3 regions of the Kitasatospora paranensis genome follow, and region 2 is predicted to be linked to each of the others. Evidence: riboswitches for the same ligand, from Rfam matches in the RefSeq annotation. Region 2 holds a riboswitch; each other region holds the start of a gene.

Region 1 (7,008 bases), 1.5 Mb from region 2:
GGACAGGTGGTCGAGGGTGGCGTAGTCCTCGTAGGCGCGCACCGGGTCCAGCAGGCTGAGGGTGGTGACGGCGGTGAACAGCCGGATGCGCCGGGTCAGTGCGGCGATGTGGCTGAGCACCACGGGCGGCGAGGACGAGAGGAAGGGCCGTTCGTGGCGCTCCCCGACGCCGAAGCCGTCGAAGCCGAGCTCCTCCGCGAGCAGCGCATTGCCGATGACCTCGCGGAACCGCTCGGCGGTCGACGTCCGCCGGCCGGTCACCGGGTGCGGCGCGTGCGGGATCAGGGTGATGGCCAGGAACTTCACGACGCCTCCCGCACGGTCGCACCGGCGGCGGCCCGCGGCCGCCCGGCCGGGCCGAGCCCGAGGTGGTCGCGGAGCGTGCTGCCCTCGTACGCGGTGCGGAACACCCCGCGTTCCTGGAGCAGCGGCACGACGGTGTCGGCGAACTCGTCCAGACCGCCCGGTGTCAGGTGTGGCACCAGGATGAATCCGTCGCTCGCGTCCGACTGCACGAAGGAGTCGATCGTCGCGGCGACCTTCGCGGGCGTGCCGATGAAGGACTGACGCCCCGTCACCTCAATGACGAGCTCGCGGATCGACAGCTTCTTCGCCTCGGCCAGCTCGCGCCACTGCCGGGCGACGGTCAGCGGATCCCGGCGCATCCGGACATCGGCCCGTCCGCGGGCGACGGTGTGCTCGCCGACCAGCGGATCGATCTCCGGCAGCGGCCCGTCCGGGTCGTACGCGCCCAGGTCCCGGTTCCAGAGCTGTTCGAGGGTGCGGATCGCGGTCTGCCCGCTGACCTGCAGTCGGCGGATCACGTGGGCCCTCTCCTCGGCGTCGGCGTCCGTGTCGCCGAGGACGAAGGTGGCGGCCGGCAGGATCTTCAGGTCGTCGGGCGAGCGGCCGTGGCGCGCGAGCCGGCCCTTGACGTCCGCGTAGAAGGCCCGGCCGGCCTCCAGCGTCCCGTGCCGGCTGAACACGGCGTCGGCGGCCGAGGCGGCGAACTCGCGGCCCTCCTCGGAGTCGCCGGCCTGGAAGATCACCGGCCGCCCCTGCGGACTGCGCGGGACGTCGAACCGGCCGGTGATGTCGAACTGGCTGACGTGGTGGTCGAACCGGCCCGCGTCCGGGTCTGCCAGGAAGACACCGCTGCGCCGGTCGGCGACGATCTCGTCGCCCCGCCAGGAGTCGAACAGCTCCCAGGTCGCGGCCAGGAACTGCCGGGCCCGCAGGTAGCGGTCCTCCTCGGCCAGGAATCCGCCGCGGCGGAAGTTCTCCCCGGTGAACTCGTCCCACGAGGTGACGACGTTCCAGGCGGCTCGCCCCGCCGACAGATGGTCGAGCGAGGCGAACTGCCGCGCCACCTCGTACGGTTCGTTGAAGGTGGAGTTGATCGTCCCGGCCAGTCCGAGCCGGTCCGTGACGGCGGCCAGCGCGGCCAGCACGGTGAGGGTGTCCGGCCGGCCGACCACGTCGAGGTCGTGGATCGCGCCGTGCTGCTCGCGCAGCCGCAGCCCCTCCGCGAGGAACAGGAAGTCGAATCCGGCGCGTTCGGCCGTGCGGGCCAGGTGGACGAAGGAGTCGAAGTCGATCTGGCTGCCGGCGGCCGGGTCGCTCCAGACGGTGGTGCTGTTCACACCGGGGAAGTGGGCGGCGAGATGGATCTGCTTGACGGGCTTGCTCATGCGGAGGCGTTCCCAAGGTCTCTCGGCTGGGCGGGTGTTCAGACGGCGGCGGGCGCCGGCGGCGCCTCGGGCACGGTCGGTCCCGGCGGCGCTGCCGTGGCGGCCGGGGTGGCCGCCGCGTAGCGGTTGACCGGGCGCGGCAGGCCGAGCAGACCGCGCAGGGTGTCCGCCTCGTACGCGGTGCGGAAGGCACCGCGGCGCTGCAGTTCGGGGACGAGGCCGCGGGTGATCTGCACCAGGTCGTGCGGCAGGGCGGCCGGCCGCAGCCGGAGGCCGGTCAGCCCGGCCCGCTGCCACTCCTGCACCAGGTCGGCGAGTTGGGCCGGCGTGCCGGTGAACACGTGCGCGTCGGTGCGGTAGGGGGCGCCGGCGAGTGCGTCGAGGCGGGCCCTGCGGTCGGCGGCCGCGCCCGGCTCGTCGTCGAGGAACACCAGGAGGTCGCCGAAGACGTGCACGGTGTCGTCCGCGCGGCCCGCGGCGGTCTGCTCGGTGCGGATCGTGGCCAGCAGACCGCGGATCCCGGCGGTGTCGTGCGGGGTGACGAAACCGAGGTCGGCCGAGCCCGCGACCAGCCGGTAGGGCACGGTGTCGTGCGCCAGCGCGGTGACCAGCGGCTGGCCCTGCGGCGGACGCGGGGTGATCGAGGGGCCCTTCACGCTGAACCGGCTGCCCCGGAAGTCGATGTGGTGGAGCTTCTCGCGGTCGATGAAGCGCCCGGTCGCGACGTCGCGGATCTCCGCGTCGTCCTCCCAGCTGTCCCAGAGCCGGCGCACCACCTCCACGTAGTCGGCCGCCTCCTCGAAGAGTTCGGCGACCAGCGCCTGCGCCGCGGGCGTGCCCAGGTCGTCGAACGGGAGACGGGGGACGGTCCGCCGGCCGAAGTGTGCCGCCTCGTCCCGGCGGGCCGAGACCTTCACCCGGACCCCGGCCCGCCCGCGGCTGACGAAGTCGAGCGTCGCCACCGCCTTGGAGAGGTGGAACGGTTCGGTGTGGGTGACCACCACGGTCGGGACGAGGCCGATGTGCCGGGTCAGCGGCGCGACCCGTGCGGCGACCAGGACGGCGTCCAGGCGGCCGCGGACCTGGTCCGTCCGGGCGTCCGGCTCGGTGGGGTGGCCGGACTGCAGGCTCAGCGCGTCCTCGATGGTGACGAAATCCAGCAGGCCGCGTTCGGCCTCGGTGACCAGGTCGGCCCAGTAGCCGGCGGAGAGGAGCTCCCCGGGCCGGGCGTCGGGCTCGCGCCAGGCCGCGGGATGCCAGCCCGCGCCGTCGAGCGCGACGGCCAGATGGAGGGACGGATGCGTTCGGGGCATGGAGGGGCGTCGCTTCCTGACGAAGGGAATTCCCCGCAGGCCGGTGGGCCACGCGCTCGCCGGGCCGGCGCAGGGCGCGGCCGGGAGGCGCGCGGTGCCGCCGGCGGAGCCGAGGCGGGTGGCGGGGAGGTGGTGTCGGGGTGTCGGGGCCGTCAGAGGCCGGCGCCGGCGGATCGCCGGGCCGGACGGAGGCAGGGCCTCAGCGGGGACACAGGGCGCTGGCCACGCGCTGCAGGTCGATGTGGCGCCGGGCGTACAGGGCGTCGGCCGCATGCGACGTCAGGCCGGGGGCGGACACGGGCTGCCGAGAGGCCGATCGCACTCCGCCACCTCCCGCTCGATCGGCTGGGGCCGACACGTCCTCGCACTTGCGGAGCCGCCGCGGCCCCACCGGGTCGTCACCTGGAGCACCCCGCCGCGACGGAGGGTTGCCGGTCAGCGAGCCAGGGCCTGTCGCTGACACTCATGACCTGATGGCACGGTATCCCCGGACGGCCGTCGGGCACAATGCCCGGCCCGGCGGGTGGGACGACGGCCCGGACGGCCCGGACATCCGCCCGCGCCCGGCGGCCGGAGCACTGGTCGCCCGCGCCCGGAGCTCCGCTCGCCCGCGCGCCGAGGGCGCTGTCGGGCGCGGGCCGTGGTGGGGCACGCGCCCGCTCGGCACTCCCGGCATTTTCTGCATTCGCACTGCTCAACAGCGCTCCTGGCATATGCTGCTGGGCGGCCCGGCCCCGACGGCCACCATCGCCGGGGCCACAAGGGGGGCCACCCACCCTCAGCAGGAGCGCCAGTGAGCGAGTACGGAACCGACCCCGCCAGCGCGAGTTTCCCGGTGGCGGTGATCGGCCTCGGCGACATCGCCCAGAAGGCCTACCTCCCCGTCCTCACCGCCCAGCCCGGCCTGGACCTGCGGCTGATGACCCGTGACCCGGCGAAGCTCGACCGCATCGGCGACGCCTACCGCATCGCCCACCGCTACACCGACCTCGGCGAGCTCATCGACAGTGGTGTGCGAGCCGCCTTCGTGCACGCCTCCACCGACCAGCACGTCCCCATCGTCGAGAAGCTGCTGACGGCCGGCGTGGACGTCTACGTCGACAAGCCGCTCGACCACACCCTCGACGGTGCCCGGCACCTCGTCGACCTGGCCGAGCGGACGGGCCGCTCGCTGCTCGTCGGCTTCAACCGCCGGCACGCGCCCGGCTACCTGATGGCGATGGAGCGCCCGCGCGACCTGATCGTCCTGCAGAAGCACCGCGAGGGGCTGCCGGAGGCGGCCCGGACGGCCGTCTACGACGACTTCATCCACGTCGTCGACACCCTGCGCTTCCTCGTCCCCGGCGAGATCGAGCACGTCGACGTCCGCTCCCGCAGTCGGGACGGCCTGCTGGAGCACGTCGTCCTCACCCTGGCCGGCCAGGGATTCACCGCGCTGGGCATCATGAACCGGATGAGCGGCGCCACCGAGGAAGTGCTGGAGGTCTCCGGCGGCGACTCCAAGCGGTCGGTGATCAACCTGTCCGAGGTCCTCGACTTCCGCGGCCAGCCGACCGTCCGGCGGCGCGGCGACTGGGTGTCGGTCGCCCGCCAGCGCGGCATCGAGCAGGTGGCGCTCGGCTTCCTGGAGGCCGTCCGGGCCGGCAAGGTCCTCTCGGCACGCGACGCGCTGCGCACCCACGAGCTGTGCGAGCAGGTCGTCCGCGCGATCGAGGAGCAGGCCTGAGGGCCTGAGGGCCTGTCGGCAGCACGGTGCCCCCGGCACGTCCCCGGGACGGGACGGGCCGGGGCACCCGACCGCACTGGCTCAGCTGTTGGTGCAGACGTTGCCCGCGGTCGGGTTGAGCAGGCCGATCAGGTTGATGCTGTTCCCGCAGAGGTTGATCGGGATGTGGATCGGGACCTGGATGACGTTGCCGGACAGAATGCCCGGGGATCCGATGGCCGTGCCGGTCGCGGTTGCGTCGGCGCTGGCGACGCCTGCCGAGCCGAGAACGAGAGCACCGGCGGCGGTGGCCAGAACGAGGGCCTTGCGGATGTCCTTCACGGTCTTCTCCATTCGGGAGGGAAGGGTGCCCGGTCGTGTCCGGGAGCCCTGGGCAGCCGCTCCGTGTGTCGGGGTCGGTGCCCGCCACAAGTCTTGGCACGCGGAAGCGCGGCGGTCCTCCGGGCACGCTCGACGTTCGTCCGCCCGGGTGGGAAACGGCCCGGATGCTGGGCCATCGGCGGTACCGGAAGCCACGGCGGCCGTCGCCGCGGGCGACCGCCCGGGCCGTTCGGCGCCGGACGGAGCCGACGGGCGTGCCGACCGCGCGCCCGGAGGGCGGCGCCGGGGACCTCCCGGCAGCCTCGGAGCACGCCGTGCCGGCCTCTCCCGGCCGGCCGACCTGCTCCGCCGCCGCGGCGGCGGACTGCGCGGTGAGGCGGCAGCGCTCGGCCGCCGGCCGCCGGTGCGGGCCGCGGTCCGGACGTCCTCGCTGCAGCGCGGATTCGGCGCGCTCCGCAGGTGAGGGTGGAGCGCCGGACATGGGGCCCGGTGTCGTCGGTGCGGGGTAGCGTGGCCACGGTTGTGCACCCGCCACGGAGGTTGACGATGCGTTCGAGGTCCGATTCGTTCCGCACACCCGAGGGCGTCACGCTCGGGGTCGAGCACTTCGGCGACGCGTCCGCGCCCCTCGTACTGCTCGCGGGCGGCACGACCATGCTGTCGTGGCCCGACGCGCTGTGCGAGGCCCTCGCGCGCGGCGGACGGCACGTCGTGCGCTACGACCTGCGCGACTCCGGCGCATCGACCACCGTTGACCCCGAGGCGCCCGCGTACACGCTCCGGGATCTCGCCGCCGACGCGGCCGCACTCGCCCGCGGACTCGCCGACCGGCCGGCGCACCTGGCGGGCATCGGCGTCGGCGGGATGGTTGCCCAGGTCGCCGCGCTCGACCATCCGGACGCGTTCTCGGCGCTCACCCTGGCCGGGACGCGGCCCGTCGCCCCCGGCCCGGTCGACGACGATCTGCCCGACCACGACAAGGCGGCCATGGAGCGACGCTTCGCGCTCCCGGTGCCCGACTGGTCCGACCGCGCCGCCGTCGCGGAATTCGCCGCCGCCAGAGCCGGGATCCTCGGCGACGATCCCGCAGCGGCACGCGCGACCGCCGAGCGCGTCTTCGACCGCACACCGGGTGCGGAGCCCGCGATCCAGACGGCCAATCAGATGGGCACGGCGTTCTCCAGGCTCGACTGCACGCCGCGCTGGCGCGAGCGCCTGCCCGAGCTCGCCCTGCCGACGCTCGTGGTGCACGGTCGTCACAACCGGTTCTTCCCGGTCGGCAACGGCGAGGCGCTCGCACGCGAGATCTCCGGCGCGCGGCTGCTGGTGCTCGAACAGGCCGCGACCGCGATCCCCGACGCGGCCGCCGACGAGGTGGCCGCGGCGATGCTCGCGCTCTGAGCGTGCCCGCCCGGTCATGTGCGGAGCCGGATGGCGAGGGACTGACGCTCCGCCAGGCGTGCGGGCCACGAGGCTCCGCCACGGCGTCGTCCGTCGGGTCGCCCCGAAACCCCAGGGGAACTTTCGGAAGCAGTCGCTCGAATCTCGTAGGTGAGTTCTTCCTCGGTAGGGACGACGAGTCGGCCCTACGGGTCGGGCCCCGCAGAAGTCACGACTTCCCGACCGTGTCGAGCGACGGCATCTACCCGGATGACGCGGTGCTGATGTGGGAGGCTCAGCTGACGGGCGCCGAGAGCGCACTCCGCGAAGTGGTGCCCATGGCCGACGACGGATTCACCGTCTTCGCTGTCCCCGAGCCACTGTGTACGGCGCTTGCCGCTGCGGGAAGAGACCGGCTCCGAGCCACGGCAGGTGCATGGGCTGAGGCCGTCTCGGAATCGGTCGATAAGATCTCGCCGGACGACGCGGTGGACCTCCTTGAACGTGTGTCAGCCCTGGCCGGCAGTCGTGTGGAGAAGCGCCTCGACCTGTACTGCTGGTACTTCGCGCCTTGATC
Region 2 (7,008 bases):
CGGTGAGCACGGACACGCGTGCGCGGCTCGGCTGCTTGGGACGGCGGTGGGAGGCCAAGGGTCTAGCTCCTTCTTCCTGCTGGACTCACCCGAACGAGTGGATGTCCGGAAAATAGGTTTGACGCCAGACCCTAGTGAAGATCCGCCCGCTACGCCACTCCCGGAACCCCTCGATCCGCACCCCCGAGCGGGATTTCACGACCTCGACACATCGGGGCCACCCGGCCCGCCCGCGCGTCAGGGCCGGGCGAGCCGGTTCAGCAGCAGAATCGAGGCCACCGGGCGCGCCCCGGCCTTGCGGACACCGTCCGCGACCTCGCGGTCCGTGGACACCACGACCACCGGCCGGCCCTGCGGCTCGGCCCGCACCAGACGCCGGATCAGCTCGTCCGCGGTCTCCCCGGTGCGGCTGAACCGCACCCGCACCCGCGCGGCGGCGCCATGATCACCGGCACGTCCAGGTCCTGCCCGTCGAAGACACAGGTCACCTCGGCCTGGGTGCGCTGCGCCAGCATCGCGAGACCGCCCAGCAGGCGCAGCCGCTGCTGCTCCAGCGGCAGCGTCGGATAGCCGCTCTTGGTCACGTTGTAGCCGTCCACCACCAGGTGGACCTGAGGAATCGCCAGCAGCTGGTCGAGCAGCGCCGGGTCGTCCTCCGCCAGACCCCGCCGCGCCACGTCGTGCGGCGACGCCGACGACGGCTCCACCGCCTCGACCAGGTCGGCCGGCCGCAGCTGGGCCACCGGCAGCGCCAGCTCGCGCTGGAGGCCCTGGGCCGACTGCAGCACCGTGTCCAGCAGGAGGCGCAGCCGCATGTCCTCCACACTGCGGCCCTCCCGGGCCGAGCGCCGGCCCGCCTCGGAGGCGGCCTCCAGCTCGGTGACCCGGTGCCGCAGCCGGCGGGCCTCGCCGTCCGCGGCGCTGCGCTCGGCCAGCGCGGCCGCGCGGGCCGCCTCCAGCTCTGCCTGCACCTTGCGGACTTCTGCCTGGGCCCGCCGGGTGTCGCTCTCCAGGCCGCGGACCCGCTTGCGCAGCGACTCGGCCTCCTTGCGGAGCCCCTCGGAGTCGGCCCGCTGGCGGTCCAGGTCGGCCCGGGCCGCGGCGCGCACCTCGGCCAGTTCGGCCTGCAGCTTCTCCACCACCCGGGCGGCCTCGGCGGCGGCGCCCTCCGCGTCGGCCCGCTCGACCTCGTCGCCGGCCTCCGCGACCAGTCGGCTCCAGCCCACCGGGCGCAGCAGGTAGGCGGCGGCCGCGACGTCCAGCGGATCGGCCGCGGCGGGGACCGTCCCGCTCTCCAGCGCCTTGACGAGATCGGGCTGGCCCAGGCGGAGGCGGTCCGCTATCCGGACCCGGAACACCGGCTCGGCGTCCAGCGCCGCGGCCAGCGCGGTCGCCGCGTACTTGGCCCGCCGGGCCGGGGTGAACTTGGCGTACGGGCGCAGCCCCGACGGCAGATCGCCGAGCGGGATGGCGCCGAGCGCGTCGGCGGCGATGCCGACCACCCGGCGGCGGACGCCCTCGGGCAGCGGGCGGTCCAGGTGCTCGGCCTCGGCTGCCTCGGCTGCCTGCCCGGCCACGGCCGCGTCCGGCAGCCCCGGGTCCGCGGCGGGCTGCTGCCCCTGCGGCTCGGACGGCTCCCTCGCTGCGTCCACCACGTCCTCGGCTCCGATCCTGCTCCCGGGCCCGTGCGGCCTGTTGCCGCCGCCCTCCGATGCACCTCTGTGCAATTGTCCCGTGTACCGTGCCCCGCCGGACACCACGCCACACACCCCGGCCGTGCCGGGGTGCGGGCGGCGCGCGGCGTCAGGCCTTCGGCTCCTCCGCGGCGGCCTCGTCCTCGGCGCCCGGCCGGGCGACGAGCTCGACCTGGTCGACGGCGTTGCACCAGCGGCAGCGCACCGACTCGAGGGTCTCGCTGAGCACCTCGGTCTCCTCCACCTTGGACTCGCCGCCGAGGTCGAAGTGCAGGTACTCCACCACCCGGGCCGAGCGCGTCACGTCGAAACGGGTCAGGTTGCCGCACAGGGTGCAGCGCCAGCGGGTCTCGGCAGTGGGGGCGACGACGGTCATCGGTGGTCCTCTCGACGGGTCCCTGGTGGGACGTCCAGCCTAGGGCGTGCGCGTGCGGCGGCGGGTACCGGTCCCGGCAGGTGGAACGGTCACCCGCTTGCAGCACGGCACGGTGTCGCCGGGCCGGAGCGGAGGAATGCTCGCTGTCATGGCCGTCCCCGCTCCCGCCCCCGCCCCCGCACGCGACGAGCCCGCGGCGGCCGCCCCGCCGGCGGCCGCCGCCGCACCGCTGGTCACCTACGTGCTGATCGCGGTGAGCGCGGTGGTGCTGCTGGCCGGGCCGAGCTTCGGCCTCAACCCGCGGTACGGGTCGGGCGGCGACCGCGTCTGCGCGGAGCAGCGGTTCGAGCAGCGCTGGGGCGCGGTGCCGGTCGAGCTGCTGGCGCACCGGCCGCTGGACGCCCTCCAACTGGCCGCGCTGCCGCCCGCGGTGGCGGGCTGCACGCTGGCGCCGACCCCGGGCAAGGTCCCGGTGCTCTCGGTGCTGACCTCGCTCTTCGTGCACGCCGGCTGGCTGCACCTGGCGGGCAACATGCTCTTCCTCTACGTCTTCGGGCCGGCCGTCGAGCAGCGGCTGGGCCGGATCCGCTTTCTCTTCTTCTACCTGGGCATCGGCTACCTGGCGACGTACGGGTACGCGCTGACCCAGTCCGAGTCGGCGGAGTCCGTCCGGGCGCTGGTGGGCGCCTCGGGGGCGATCGCCGGGGTGCTCGGCGGCTACCTGCGGCTGTACCCGCGGGCCCGGGTGACGGCGCTGGTGCCGATGCTGCTGTTCCTGCCGCTGCGGTTCCCGGCCTGGCTGGTGCTGGGGCTGTGGTTCGGCCTTCAGTGGTGGTCGGTGGGCTCGGCCGTGCCCGGCGTCGCGTACGTCGCGCACGTGATCGGGTTCAGTGCGGGCTGGCTCGCGGTGTGGGCGGCCGGGCTCCGCCGACGGGATCGGCCGGGCCCGGCGGCGGCGGATACGCTGGCCCCAACCCCACACACAGGAGCCGAAGAGTGATCACCTCGATCGTCCTCATCAAGACCAGCGTCGACCGGATCCCCGAGATCGCCGAGGCGATCGCCGCGATCGAGGGCGTCAGCGAGGTCTACTCGGTGACCGGCAGCTACGACCTGGTGGCGATGGTGCGGGTGCGGCGGCACGAGGACCTCGCCGAGGTAATCCCGGGCCGGCTGAACAAGGTGCCGGGGGTGGCGCAGACCGAGACCCAGATCGCCTTCCGCACCTACTCGCAGCACGACCTGGAGGCCGCGTTCGCGCTGGGCCTGGACGAGTAGCGGCGCCTCGGCCGGGCGTTCTGCGCCCGGCCGTCCGGCCCGTCAGGCCGCGTGCGCGCGGGTGTCGACGACGCAGCGGCCGCCCTCGTTGCGGTACGTCCAGCGGGCGCCGTCGGTGACCAGGGCGCGGACGGCCGCCAGGAAGCGGTCGACGTGCTCCTCGGGGGTGCCGGCGCCGAAGCTGACCCGGATCGCGTTCAGGCTGCGCTCGCCCGGCAGGGACGGCTCCGGCGCGCCGCACGCGGAGGGCGCCGACTCCTCGCCGCCGAGCAGGGTGCGCACCAGCGGGTGGGCGCAGAACAGCCCGTCGCGCACGCCGATGCCGTACTCGGCGGAGAGCGCCGCGGAGAAGTGCGAGCTGTTCCAGCCCCGGACGACGAAGGAGAGGACGCCGACCCGGGCCGAGCCCTCGCCGAACAGGTTGAGGACCTTGACCTCGGGGATCTCCGCGAGGCCGGTGGTCAGCCGCTCGATCAGGGCCTGCTCACGGGCCTCCAGCACGTCGAAGCCGGCCTCGGTGAGCGCCCGGCAGGCCGAGGCGATGGCGTAGGCGCCGATGACGTTGGGCGAGCCGGCCTCGTGCCGGGCCGGGCCGCGGTGCCACTCGACGGCGACCGAGCCGTCCGCCTCGCGGGCGACGGTGCGGCTGGCGCCACCGCCGGCCAGGTACGGCTCGGCCTCGTCCAGCCAGTCGCTGCGGCCGGCCAGCACGCCGGCGCCGAACGGCGCGTACAGCTTGTGCCCGGAGAAGGCCACCCAGTCGACGCCCAGGTCGCGCACCGACAGCCGGTGGTGCGGGGCGAGCTGGGCGGCGTCCAGCACCACCCGGGCGCCGTGCCGGTGGGCGACCTCGGTGAGCTCGGCGATCGGCCAGAGCTCGCCGGTGACGTTGGAGGCGCCGGTGACGCAGAGCAGGCGCGGGCCGTCGGCCCCGCCGGCGGCGAGTGCGGCCTCCAGGGCGGCGACGGCCTCGGCCCGCGAGCGGGGGCGCGCAGGTACTCGACGGTCAGGCCGGCGTGCCGCCAGGGCAGCAGCGAGGCGTGGTGCTCGGTCTCGAAGGCGAGGACCCGGGTGCCGGCGGGGACGGCGCCGGCGAGCAGGTTGAGCGAGTCGGTGGTGGCGCGGGTGAACACCACCTGGTCGTCCTCGCGCAGGTCGAGGAAGTCGGCGACGGTGCGGCGGCTCTGCTCGAACAGATCGGTGGAGAGCTGCGAGAGGTAGCCGGCGCCGCGGTGCACGCTGCCGTAGTAGGGGGCGTAGGCGGCGATGTCGTCCCAGACCCGCTGCAGGGCGGGGGCGCTGGCCGCGTAGTCGAGGGCGGCGTAGCCGACCTTCTCGCCGGAGGCGAGCGGGACCTTGACGTCGTGGCCGAGGACGGCGAGCGGGGCGTAGAGAGCGGTGGCGAGGGACATGGGGGTGCACTCCTTCACGGGTGAGGACCCCGGGAGTACGTCGCCGGAAGTCCGCGCTTGCCTCGCGGACGGTCTGCCGCGCGGCCCGGTCCTCACCCAGGGCACCCCGCCACGGACGGAGGGTTGCCGGACAGCAAGCTGGGGCTTCGCGCTGTCACTCATGACCTGGCTCAGAAGCTACGTGGCGAGCCGACGGCGGGTCAAGCCCGCGTCCCGCCATCCGGACGCACCCGTGCCCCGGCGGTCGGCGGACCGCCGGGGCACGGGGCACGGGGCAACGCGGGTGTCAGGCGCGGGCCGTGGCCTCGGCCCAGCGCTTGAGGGTGGCCTCACCGGCGCCGGAGTCGATCGCGGCGGCGGCCCGCTCGATGCCGGCTGCGAGCTGCTCGGCCAGCGGTGCGTCGGTCGGGTCGAGGGCCGCCAGCGCGGAGGCGGTGTTGAGCAGGACGGCGTCCCGCACCGGGCCGCGCTCGCCGGCCAGCAGCCGGCGGGCGACCCCGGCGTTGTGCTCGGCGTCGGCGCCGCGCAGCGCCTCGATGCCGACCAGGTCGATGCCGACCTCGCGGGGGTCGAAGACCGTCTCGGTGACCCCGCCGTCCCGGACGATCCAGACGTGCGAGGTGGTGGAGATGGTGAGTTCGTCGAGGCCGTCGTCGCCGCGGAAGACCAGGGCACTCGCGCCGCGCCGGGCGAGCACGCCGGCGATCAGGCCGGCCAGCCGGGTGTCGAAGCAGCCGATCGCGTGGGCGGTGACCCTGGCCGGGTTGGTGAGCGGGCCGAGGATGTTGAAGGCGGTCGGCACGCCGAGGTCCCGGCGGGCCTCGGCGGCGTGACGCATCGCGGGGTGGAACTTGGCCGCGAAGCAGAAGGTCAGGCCGGTCTCCTCGGCGACCTCGGCGACCCTGCGGGCGCTGAGGTCGAGCCGGATGCCGAGCTTCTCCAGGACGTCGGAGGAGCCGCTGGCGGAGGAGGCGGCCCGGTTGCCGTGCTTGACCACCTTCGCCCCCGCGGCGGCCGCCACGATCGCCGACATGGTGGAGATGTTGACGGTCTTGGCGCGGTCGCCGCCGGTGCCGACGATGTCCACCGCGGGCCCGGGGATGTGCAGCGGCTCGGCGTGCGCGTACATCGCGTCGACCAGGCCGCTGATCTCGTCGACCGTCTCGCCCTTGGCCCGCAGCGCGATCATGAAGCCGGCCACCTGCACGGGGGTGGCCTCGCCCGCCATGATGCGGTCCATCGCCCAGGCGGTGTCGGCCTGCCCGAGGTCCTCGCCGTTCAGCAGCGCGGTCAGGACGTCCGGCCAGGTGCGGACCACCTGCACGGGGTCCTTGCCGCCGTTCGCAGGGTTCACGTTCACCATGGCCGACTCCAGCTCTCATCGGTAGTACGCCGAAAAAGGAACGGAGTCAGCCTAGCGAGCGGCGGGGGCGTACGCGCCCGTCCCGCCGCCGCTTCTCTCCTGCTGAGACGCCCCGCCGGGGCGGCCCCGGCGGTCAGTGGTGGACGGGTGTCCGCCGGGCCACCCGGGCGCGCAGCAGGGTGGCCGCGGCCTCGGCCAGCGCCACCGGGTCGACGGGCTGCGCGATGGCGGCGTCCGCGCGGCTCCAGGCGGCGAGCCAGGAGTCCTGCGGCCGGCCGATCAGCACCAGGACGGGCGGGCAGCCGTAGATCTCGTCCTTGAGCTGGCGGGTGAGGCCGAGGCCGCCGGCCGGGACGGCCTCGCCGTCCAGGACGCAGAGGTCGACGCCGCCCTTCTCCAGGGCGCGGAGCACCGCCGGGGTGGTGGCGCACTCGAGGTACTCGATCTCCGGGAGGTCGGCGGCGGGCCGGCGCCCGAGCGCCAGGGTGACCTGCTCGCGGGTGTTGCGGTCGTCGCTGTAGACGAGAACGGTGAGCTTCTCGTCGGTCGTGTGCGCCATGGGCCCTGCTCCCGGGTGCTCGTCCTCATATATGTGCCGCACCGAAAGGTGCCGCTCCGAACGGCCCAGTGTGATCCGGACCACGTTCACCTTCGGATGCTACTCCCGGACACCCGCCGCGGTGAGCCCCTGACGCGATCTCCCTCAAGCCGCCGCGCCCGAATCTCACCCTCCCGGGGGACCTTGCCTGACCCATACCGAACAACCGTCAGAAAACGGACACCCGGTCGGCCCCCTGGTCGGGGCGGCGCAGCTCCGGGGGCAGCCGGGCATACCGCACGCACCGGACACTCCGAGGAGTACCCCCGGCGTGAAGACGGAATAAG
Region 3 (7,008 bases), 2.1 Mb from region 2:
CTTGCCGATCCTCGGGAGGATCAGAAGTCCATGTCACCGCCCGGCATGCCGCCGCCGGCGGCCGCAGCGGCCTTCTCCGGCTTGTCGGCGATGACGGCCTCGGTGGTGAGGAAGAGCGCCGCGATGGAGGCGGCGTTCTGCAGCGCGGAGCGCGTGACCTTGGCCGGGTCGATGATGCCCGACGCGATCAGGTCGACGTACTCGTTGGTCGCGGCGTTCAGGCCGTGGCCGGCGGGAAGGTTGCGCACCTTCTCCACCACGACGCCGCCCTCGAGGCCGGCGTTGGTCGCGATCTGCTTGATCGGGGCCTCCAGCGCAACCTTGACGATGTTGGCACCGGTGGCCTCGTCGCCCTCCAGCTCCAGCTTGTCGAAGGCGACACCGGCCTGCAGCAGCGCGACGCCACCACCGGCGACGATGCCCTCCTCGACGGCGGCCTTCGCGTTGCGGACGGCGTCCTCGATGCGGTGCTTGCGCTCCTTGAGCTCGACCTCGGTCGCCGCGCCGGCCTTGATGACGGCCACGCCGCCGGCCAGCTTGGCGAGGCGCTCCTGGAGCTTCTCGCGGTCGTAGTCCGAGTCGCTGTTCTCGATCTCGGCGCGGATCTGGTTCACGCGGCCGGCGACCTGGTCGCTGTCGCCGCCACCGTCCACGATGGTGGTCTCGTCCTTGGTGATGACGACCTTGCGGGCGGTGCCGAGCAGGTCCAGGCCCGCGTTCTCGAGCTTGAGGCCGACCTCCTCGGAGATGACGGTGCCACCGGTGAGGATGGCGATGTCGCCGAGCATGGCCTTGCGGCGGTCACCGAAGCCCGGGGCCTTGACGGCGACGGACTTGAAGGTGCCACGGATCTTGTTCACGACCAGGGTCGACAGGGCCTCGCCCTCGACGTCCTCGGCGATGATGACGAGCGGCTTGCCGCTCTGCATGACCTTCTCCAGCAGCGGGAGGAGGTCCTTGACCGAGGAGATCTTGGAGTTGGCGATGAGGATGTAGGGGTCCTCGAACGAGGTCTCCATCCGCTCCAGGTCGGTCGCGAAGTACGCGGAGATGTAGCCCTTGTCGAAGCGCATGCCCTCGGTGAGCTCGAGCTCCAGACCGAAGGTGTTGCTCTCCTCGACGGTGATGACGCCTTCCTTGCCGACCTTGTCCATCGCCTCGGCGATGAGCTCGCCGATCTGGGTGTCGGCGGCGGAGATCGAGGCGGTGGAGGCGATCTGCTCCTTGGTCTCGACGTCCTTGGCCTGGGCCAGGAGCTGGTCGGAGACGGCGGCGACGGCCTTCTCGATGCCGCGCTTCAGGGCCATCGGGTTGGCGCCGGCGGCGACGTTGCGCAGACCCTCGCGGACGAGCGCCTGGGCGAGCACGGTGGCGGTGGTGGTGCCGTCACCCGCGACGTCGTCCGTCTTCTTGGCGACCTCCTTGACGAGCTCGGCACCGATCTTCTCGTACGGGTCCTCGAGCTCGATCTCCTTGGCGATGGAGACACCGTCGTTGGTGATCGTGGGGGCGCCCCACTTCTTCTCCAGAACGACGTTGCGACCCTTGGGGCCGAGCGTGACCTTCACTGCGTCGGCAAGCTGGTTCATACCGCGCTCAAGGCCGCGGCGAGCTTCCTCATCAAAGGCGATGATCTTGGCCATCAGAAGTGGTCCTCCGGGACACGGTCGACTGCTCGGACCAGAGGTGCCCGCGACGGACGGCCCTGGGAGCGGGGGTCCTGTCCCCTACCGCTCGCGGGGGCCTCACCGACCCGGTCCGCGTTGTCACTCTCAAGCTGTGAGTGCTAACGCCAATGATTAGCACTCCGGGGTGGCGAGTGCAAGCCCGTCGGCCGTGTCCGCGGTCCGTGTCCCGCGACCCCGCGGACGCCGACAGGCCCGTACGACGGTGTGTCGTACGGGCCTGTCGTGAAGAAAGGCGGCCGTCGGCGAGGACGAGCCGAGGCTCCACAGGGGAAGGTCAGGCCGCAGCGGCGCGGACCATGTCCGCCTGCGGACCCTTCTGTCCCTGGGAGATCTCGAACTCGACCCGCTGGCCCTCCTCGAGGGTGCGGTAGCCGTCCATCTGGATCGCGCTGTAGTGGACGAACACGTCCGCACCACCGTCGACCGCGATGAAGCCGTAGCCCTTCTCCGCGTTGAACCACTTGACGGTGCCCTGAGCCATTCCGAACTCCCCTTGTGCTGTGCTGGCCCTTCACGGGCCCGCACGGTGCGGGCCCAAGGTCTGGCAGGCCGGCCCGAGGGAACCCCCTGGACGCAGCCGCGCACGCCGCAGACCGCCGCCCTGCGCCCGGTACCGGGCCGCGCGAGCGGGTGACTGCGTCGATCGCGGCTGAATGTATCCGGCCGGGAGCCCTGTGCAACAGGCCCAACTTCGGAGGAATCGAGTACTCCGACAACGGATATGACGGGATGAATGCCGCAGAGAACGGCAATTCGCGCCGGACATAGCGGACGCAGGGCGACATAACGCCGGAGAAATTCTGACGCTCTCCTGACAGGTCCGCCACCGCATCGCCCACGCCCCGTCTCAGCGACCGGACGGCCCGCCACGCCCCTGCCCGGACCCTGCGTATGCGATCCGCGCGGAGCCGGGAAAGCGGAATTCGGCTGCAACGCACGACGTCAGGACCGATCGGGAAGCCGGAAGGAGCGGAGGTTCCGACATCCGGAACTCTACTCCCCCGCGGGCCTGTGCCATTCCACTGACCCTCCGGCAAAACGCGGCGGGCCGCCGTCGGAACCGGAAAAGCGGAATCCGGTCCGACGGCGGCCCAGGTGTGCGCGCCGGGCTCAGCAGCCGCCGGCCACCGCCGGGATGATCGACACGTTGGCGCCGTCCTTGATCTCGGTCTCCAGACCCTCGGCGAACCGCACGTCGTCGTCGTTGACGTAGACGTTGACGAAGCGGCGCAGCTTGCCCGCATCGTCGAGCAGGCGCGCGGCGATGCCGGCGTGGTTCTGCTCCAGGTCCGCGATGACGGCGGCCAGGGTGGCGCCCTCGGCGGTGACCTCGGCCGAACCGCCGGTGTAGGTGCGCAGGATGGTCGGGATGCGGACGTTGGCGCTCATGCGGGTGCTCCTTGGCGGAAGGGGTGGGCTGCTCAGACGAGGCCGGCGGCGCGGAAGGACTCCAGCGTCGGGCGGATGGTGGTGGTCAGGCCCGCGTCGGCGACTGCGTCCAGGGTCTTCAGGCCGTCGCCGGTGTTGATCGCGACGGTCTCCTTGGACGGGTCGAGCTGCCCGGTCTCGACCAGCTTCTTGAGCACGCCGATCGTGACGCCGCCGGCGGTCTCGGCGAAGATGCCCTCGGTGCGGGCGAGCAGCTTGATGGCCTCGACCACCTCGGCGTCCGTGACGTCCTCGACGGCGCCGCCGGTGCGGCGGGCGATGTCCAGCACGTACGGGCCGTCGGCCGGGTTGCCGATCGCCAGCGACTTCGCGATGGTGTCCGGCTTGACCGGGCGGATCACGTCGCGGCCGGCCTTGAAGGCCGCGGAGACCGGGGAGCAGCCCTCGGCCTGGGCGCCGAAGATCCGGTAGGGGCGGTCCTCGACCAGGCCGAGCCTGATCAGCTCCTGCAGGCCCTTGTCGATCTTGGTGAGCTGGGAGCCGGACGCGATCGGGATCACGATCTGCTCGGGGAGCCGCCAGCCGAGCTGCTCGCAGATCTCGAAGGCCAGCGTCTTGGAGCCCTCGCCGTAGTAGGGGCGGAGGTTGACGTTGACGAAGCCCCAGCCCTCGCCGGCCGGGTCGCCGATCAGCTCGGAGCAGAACCGGTTCACGTCGTCGTAGTTGCCGTCGATGCCGACCAGCGCACCGCCGTACACCCCGGCCATGACGATCTTGCCCTGCTCCAGGTCGTGCGGGATGAACACGCAGGAGTTGAAGCCGGCCCGGGCGGCGGCCGCGCCGACCGCGCCGGCCAGGTTGCCGGTGGAGGAGCAGGAGAGGGTGGTGAACTCGAACGCCCGGGCGGCCTCGATGGCGCAGGCCACGACCCGGTCCTTGAAGGAGTGCGTCGGGTTGCCGGAGTCGTCCTTGACGTGCAGCTGGGCGGTGAAGCCGAGCTCGCGGCCCAGGTTGTCGGCCTTGACCAGCGGGGTCCAGCCGGGGTTGAGGTTGGGCTTGTCGGCGACGTCCGCGGGGACGGGCAGCAGCGGGGCGTAGCGCCAGATGCTGGCCGGGCCGGCCTCGATGCGCTTGCGGAGCTCCTCGGCCTCGTACCCGCTGTAGTCGTACGCGATCTCCAGCGGGCCGAAGCACTCCGGACAGGCGAAGTCCGGGCCGAGCGGGGAGCGGGCGCCGCACTCGCGACAGGACAGCGCGGTGGCGGGGCCGAGGTCGACGGCGGTGGTCACGTCGGAGGGTGCAGGGGTAGCGGTAGCCATGGTGGCGGAGGCCTCTCTCCTCATCTTCCCCGTGGCGCGGTCGCGCCACAGGACGGAATTGGCACCTGTCCCGGCGGGCCTGCGGCGCCGCGCGAGAAGGTTGCCGGGACGTCGACGGGCCGTTCCCTCAGTCCCTCTGGATGAGCTCTGTGAAGTTGTGGGTCCTGCGCTGCGGTGACCCCGGCGTGCGATGGTCGGGCCGCAGTACGAAGACTGTATCCGAAGGCCCGTTGTGCGGGCCCGGATGTCCGATACGCGAGATGGCAGCAACGAGGAGCGAGACGTGACCGACCAGCCCCGCCCGGACGTCCTCCCGGAGGTGGCGTCCTGGCTGCGCCGCCGCTCCTGGACGGCGGCCGACCGGCCGGTGGAGCACCTGCTCGCCGCGAAGCGGGCGGCCGGCCCGGACGGCACGGTGAGCGTGGTCCTGCCGGCCCTGGACGAGGAGCCGACCGTCGGGGAGATCGTCACCCGGATCCGCGAGGAACTGATGGAGCGTCTGCCGCTGGTCGACGAGCTCGTGGTGGTCGACTCCGGCTCGGTGGACCGCACCGCCGAGACGGCCCGCGCGGCCGGCGCCCGGGTGGTGCACCGCGACGACCTGCTGCCCCGGGTCGCGGCCGCGCCCGGCAAGGGCGAGGTGCTCTGGCGGTCGCTGCTGGCGACCTCCGGCGCGATCGTCTGCTTCGTCGACGCCGACCTGCGGGAGTTCGACCCGGCGCTGGTCTCCGGCATCGTGGGACCACTGCTCACCGACCCGGGGATCCAGCTGGTCAAGGCGATGTACGACCGTCCGCTGGAGACCCAGGGCGCGGTGGTGCCGGCCGGCGGCGGCCGGGTGACCGAGCTGGTCGCCCGCCCGCTGCTGAACCTGCACTGGCCGCAGCTGGCCGGGTTCGTGCAGCCGCTGGGGGCGAGTACGCGGCGCGGCGCGGCCTGCTGGAGCGGCTGCCCTTCCCGACCGGCTACGGGGTCGAGCTGGGACTGCTGGTGGACGCGCTGGAGGAGGTCGGGCTCGACGCGCTGGCCCAGGTGGACGTGGGTGTGCGGCACCACCGGCACCAGGACGGGCAGGCACTCGGCCGGATGGCGGCGACGATCTACCGCACCGCGCTGGAACGGCTGGACCGCAGCCACCGGCTGAAGGCCTCCGCGGACCTGGTCCGCCCGTTGCTCACCCAGTTCGACCGCGACCCGGAGAGCAGCGGCTTCACCGCGCACACCCACCCGGTCAGCTCCCTGGAGCGGCCGCCGATGCGGACCGTTCCGGAGTACCGGCAGCGCCGCGCGTTTCCCTGAAGTTCACCGGACACCGGGCCGCGCGCCGCCGCCGAATGGTTTGCACCCCCGGCCGCGCGGCAAGCTAGGGGATATGGCCGATCTCGCGTTCGAACCCCAGCAGCAGTCCGGCGCCGCCCCCATCCTGGTGGCCTCGAACCGCGGCCCGGTGTCCTTCAGCAGCGAGGACGACGGCACGCTCACCCTGCGCAGAGGCGGTGGCGGGCTGGTCTCCGGGCTCTCCGCCATCGACGACCCGACCGCGGTCTGGGTCTGCGCGGCGCTCGGCGACGCGGACCGGCAGGCGGCGCGGCAGGCACCGGACGGCCGGCTGGACCGGGCCGGGCACGATGTCGGCGGACAGGCTGTCCGGATGCTGGACATCGAGCCGGGAACGTTCGCCCGCGCCTACAACGGCATCGCCAACTCCACGCTCTGGTTCGTCCACCACCTGCTGTACGACACCCCGGTCTCGCCGGTGTTCGACGACCGGTTCCGGCGCGAGTGGGAGTCCTACGTCGCGTACAACACCGCCTTCGCCGAGGCGCTCGCCGCGGAGGCCGCGCCCGGCGCGGCCGTGCTGGTGCAGGACTACCACCTGTCGCTCGCCCCCGAGCTGCTCCGTGCGCTCCGCCCGGACCTGCGGATCGGCCACTTCTCGCACACCCCGTGGGCCCCGCCCGAGTACTACCGGCTGCTGCCGGACGACGTCGCCGCCGCCGTGCTGACCGGCATCCTCGGCGCCGACCGGGCCGGCTTCCTCACCGAGCGGTGGGCGCTGGCGTTCGCCGACTGCTGTGCCGCCGTCCTCGGCGCCGAGGTCGACCGCGCCGCGCTGACCGTGACCCACGCGGGCCGGACGACCCGGCTGGGCGTGCACGGCCTGGGCGCCGACGCCGACTTCCTGCGGGAGCGCGCGCACCGGCCCGACGTGGACGCCCGGCTCGCCGCGCTGCGCGAGTCGGTCGGCGACCGGCGGACGATCGTCCGGGTCGACCGCACCGAGCTGAGCAAGAACATCGTCCGCGGCCTGCTCGCCTACCGGCACCTGCTGCGCACCAGGCCCGAGTGGCGCGACCGGGTCGTGCACATCGCGTTCGCCTACCCGTCCCGGCACGACCTGCCGGAGTACCGCGAGTACACCGCCGCCGTGCAGCGGATCGCGCAGGAGATCGACGACGAGTTCTCCACGCCCGACTGGCAGCCGCTGATCCTGCACGTCAACGACGACTTCCCGCGGTCGCTGGCGGCCTACCGGCTGGCCGACGTGGCGCTGGTGAACCCGATCCGGGACGGCATGAACCTGGTGGCCAAGGAAGTCCCGGTGGTCTCCG

The links. A riboswitch is a leader RNA that binds a small molecule or an ion and turns the genes downstream of it on or off. The one in region 2 is predicted to bind S-adenosylmethionine.
Region 1: another riboswitch for S-adenosylmethionine. It lies ahead of ABEB13_RS40325 (putative leader peptide); the one in region 2 lies ahead of ABEB13_RS12985 (aminotransferase class V-fold PLP-dependent enzyme).
Region 3: another riboswitch for S-adenosylmethionine. It lies ahead of thrC (threonine synthase); the one in region 2 lies ahead of ABEB13_RS12985 (aminotransferase class V-fold PLP-dependent enzyme).

The regions. Positions count from the first base shown of each region.
Region 1 covers NZ_BAABKV010000001.1:1,184,133-1,191,140, reverse strand. The annotation lists gene ABEB13_RS06060 (LLM class flavin-dependent oxidoreductase) at 1-306, opposite strand, end outside; gene ABEB13_RS06055 (NtaA/DmoA family FMN-dependent monooxygenase) at 303-1,691, opposite strand; gene ABEB13_RS06050 (LLM class flavin-dependent oxidoreductase) at 1,730-3,004, opposite strand; gene ABEB13_RS40325 (putative leader peptide) at 3,204-3,302, opposite strand; SAM riboswitch class IV at 3,364-3,475, opposite strand; gene ABEB13_RS06045 (Gfo/Idh/MocA family protein) at 3,798-4,730, shown strand; gene ABEB13_RS06040 (chaplin) at 4,812-5,063, opposite strand; gene ABEB13_RS06035 (alpha/beta fold hydrolase) at 5,598-6,452, shown strand; gene ABEB13_RS06030 (hypothetical protein) at 6,677-7,006, shown strand.
Region 2 covers NZ_BAABKV010000001.1:2,641,512-2,648,519, forward strand. The annotation lists gene ABEB13_RS12960 (C40 family peptidase) at 1-58, opposite strand, end outside; partial or broken gene ABEB13_RS12965 (NYN domain-containing protein) at 238-1,592, opposite strand; gene ABEB13_RS12970 (hypothetical protein) at 1,804-2,070, opposite strand; gene ABEB13_RS12975 (rhomboid family intramembrane serine protease) at 2,207-3,070, shown strand; gene ABEB13_RS12980 (Lrp/AsnC ligand binding domain-containing protein) at 3,067-3,348, shown strand; partial or broken gene ABEB13_RS12985 (aminotransferase class V-fold PLP-dependent enzyme) at 3,391-4,760, opposite strand; SAM riboswitch class IV at 4,809-4,926, opposite strand; gene trpD (anthranilate phosphoribosyltransferase) at 5,047-6,123, opposite strand; gene ABEB13_RS12995 (response regulator) at 6,257-6,682, opposite strand.
Region 3 covers NZ_BAABKV010000001.1:4,778,240-4,785,247, reverse strand. The annotation lists gene groL (chaperonin GroEL) at 21-1,643, opposite strand; gene ABEB13_RS23100 (cold-shock protein) at 1,963-2,169, opposite strand; gene ABEB13_RS23095 (MoaD/ThiS family protein) at 2,799-3,077, opposite strand; gene thrC (threonine synthase) at 3,110-4,396, opposite strand; SAM riboswitch class I at 4,414-4,543, opposite strand; partial or broken gene ABEB13_RS23085 (glucosyl-3-phosphoglycerate synthase) at 4,716-5,695, shown strand; gene ABEB13_RS23080 (alpha,alpha-trehalose-phosphate synthase (UDP-forming)) at 5,769-7,008, shown strand, end outside.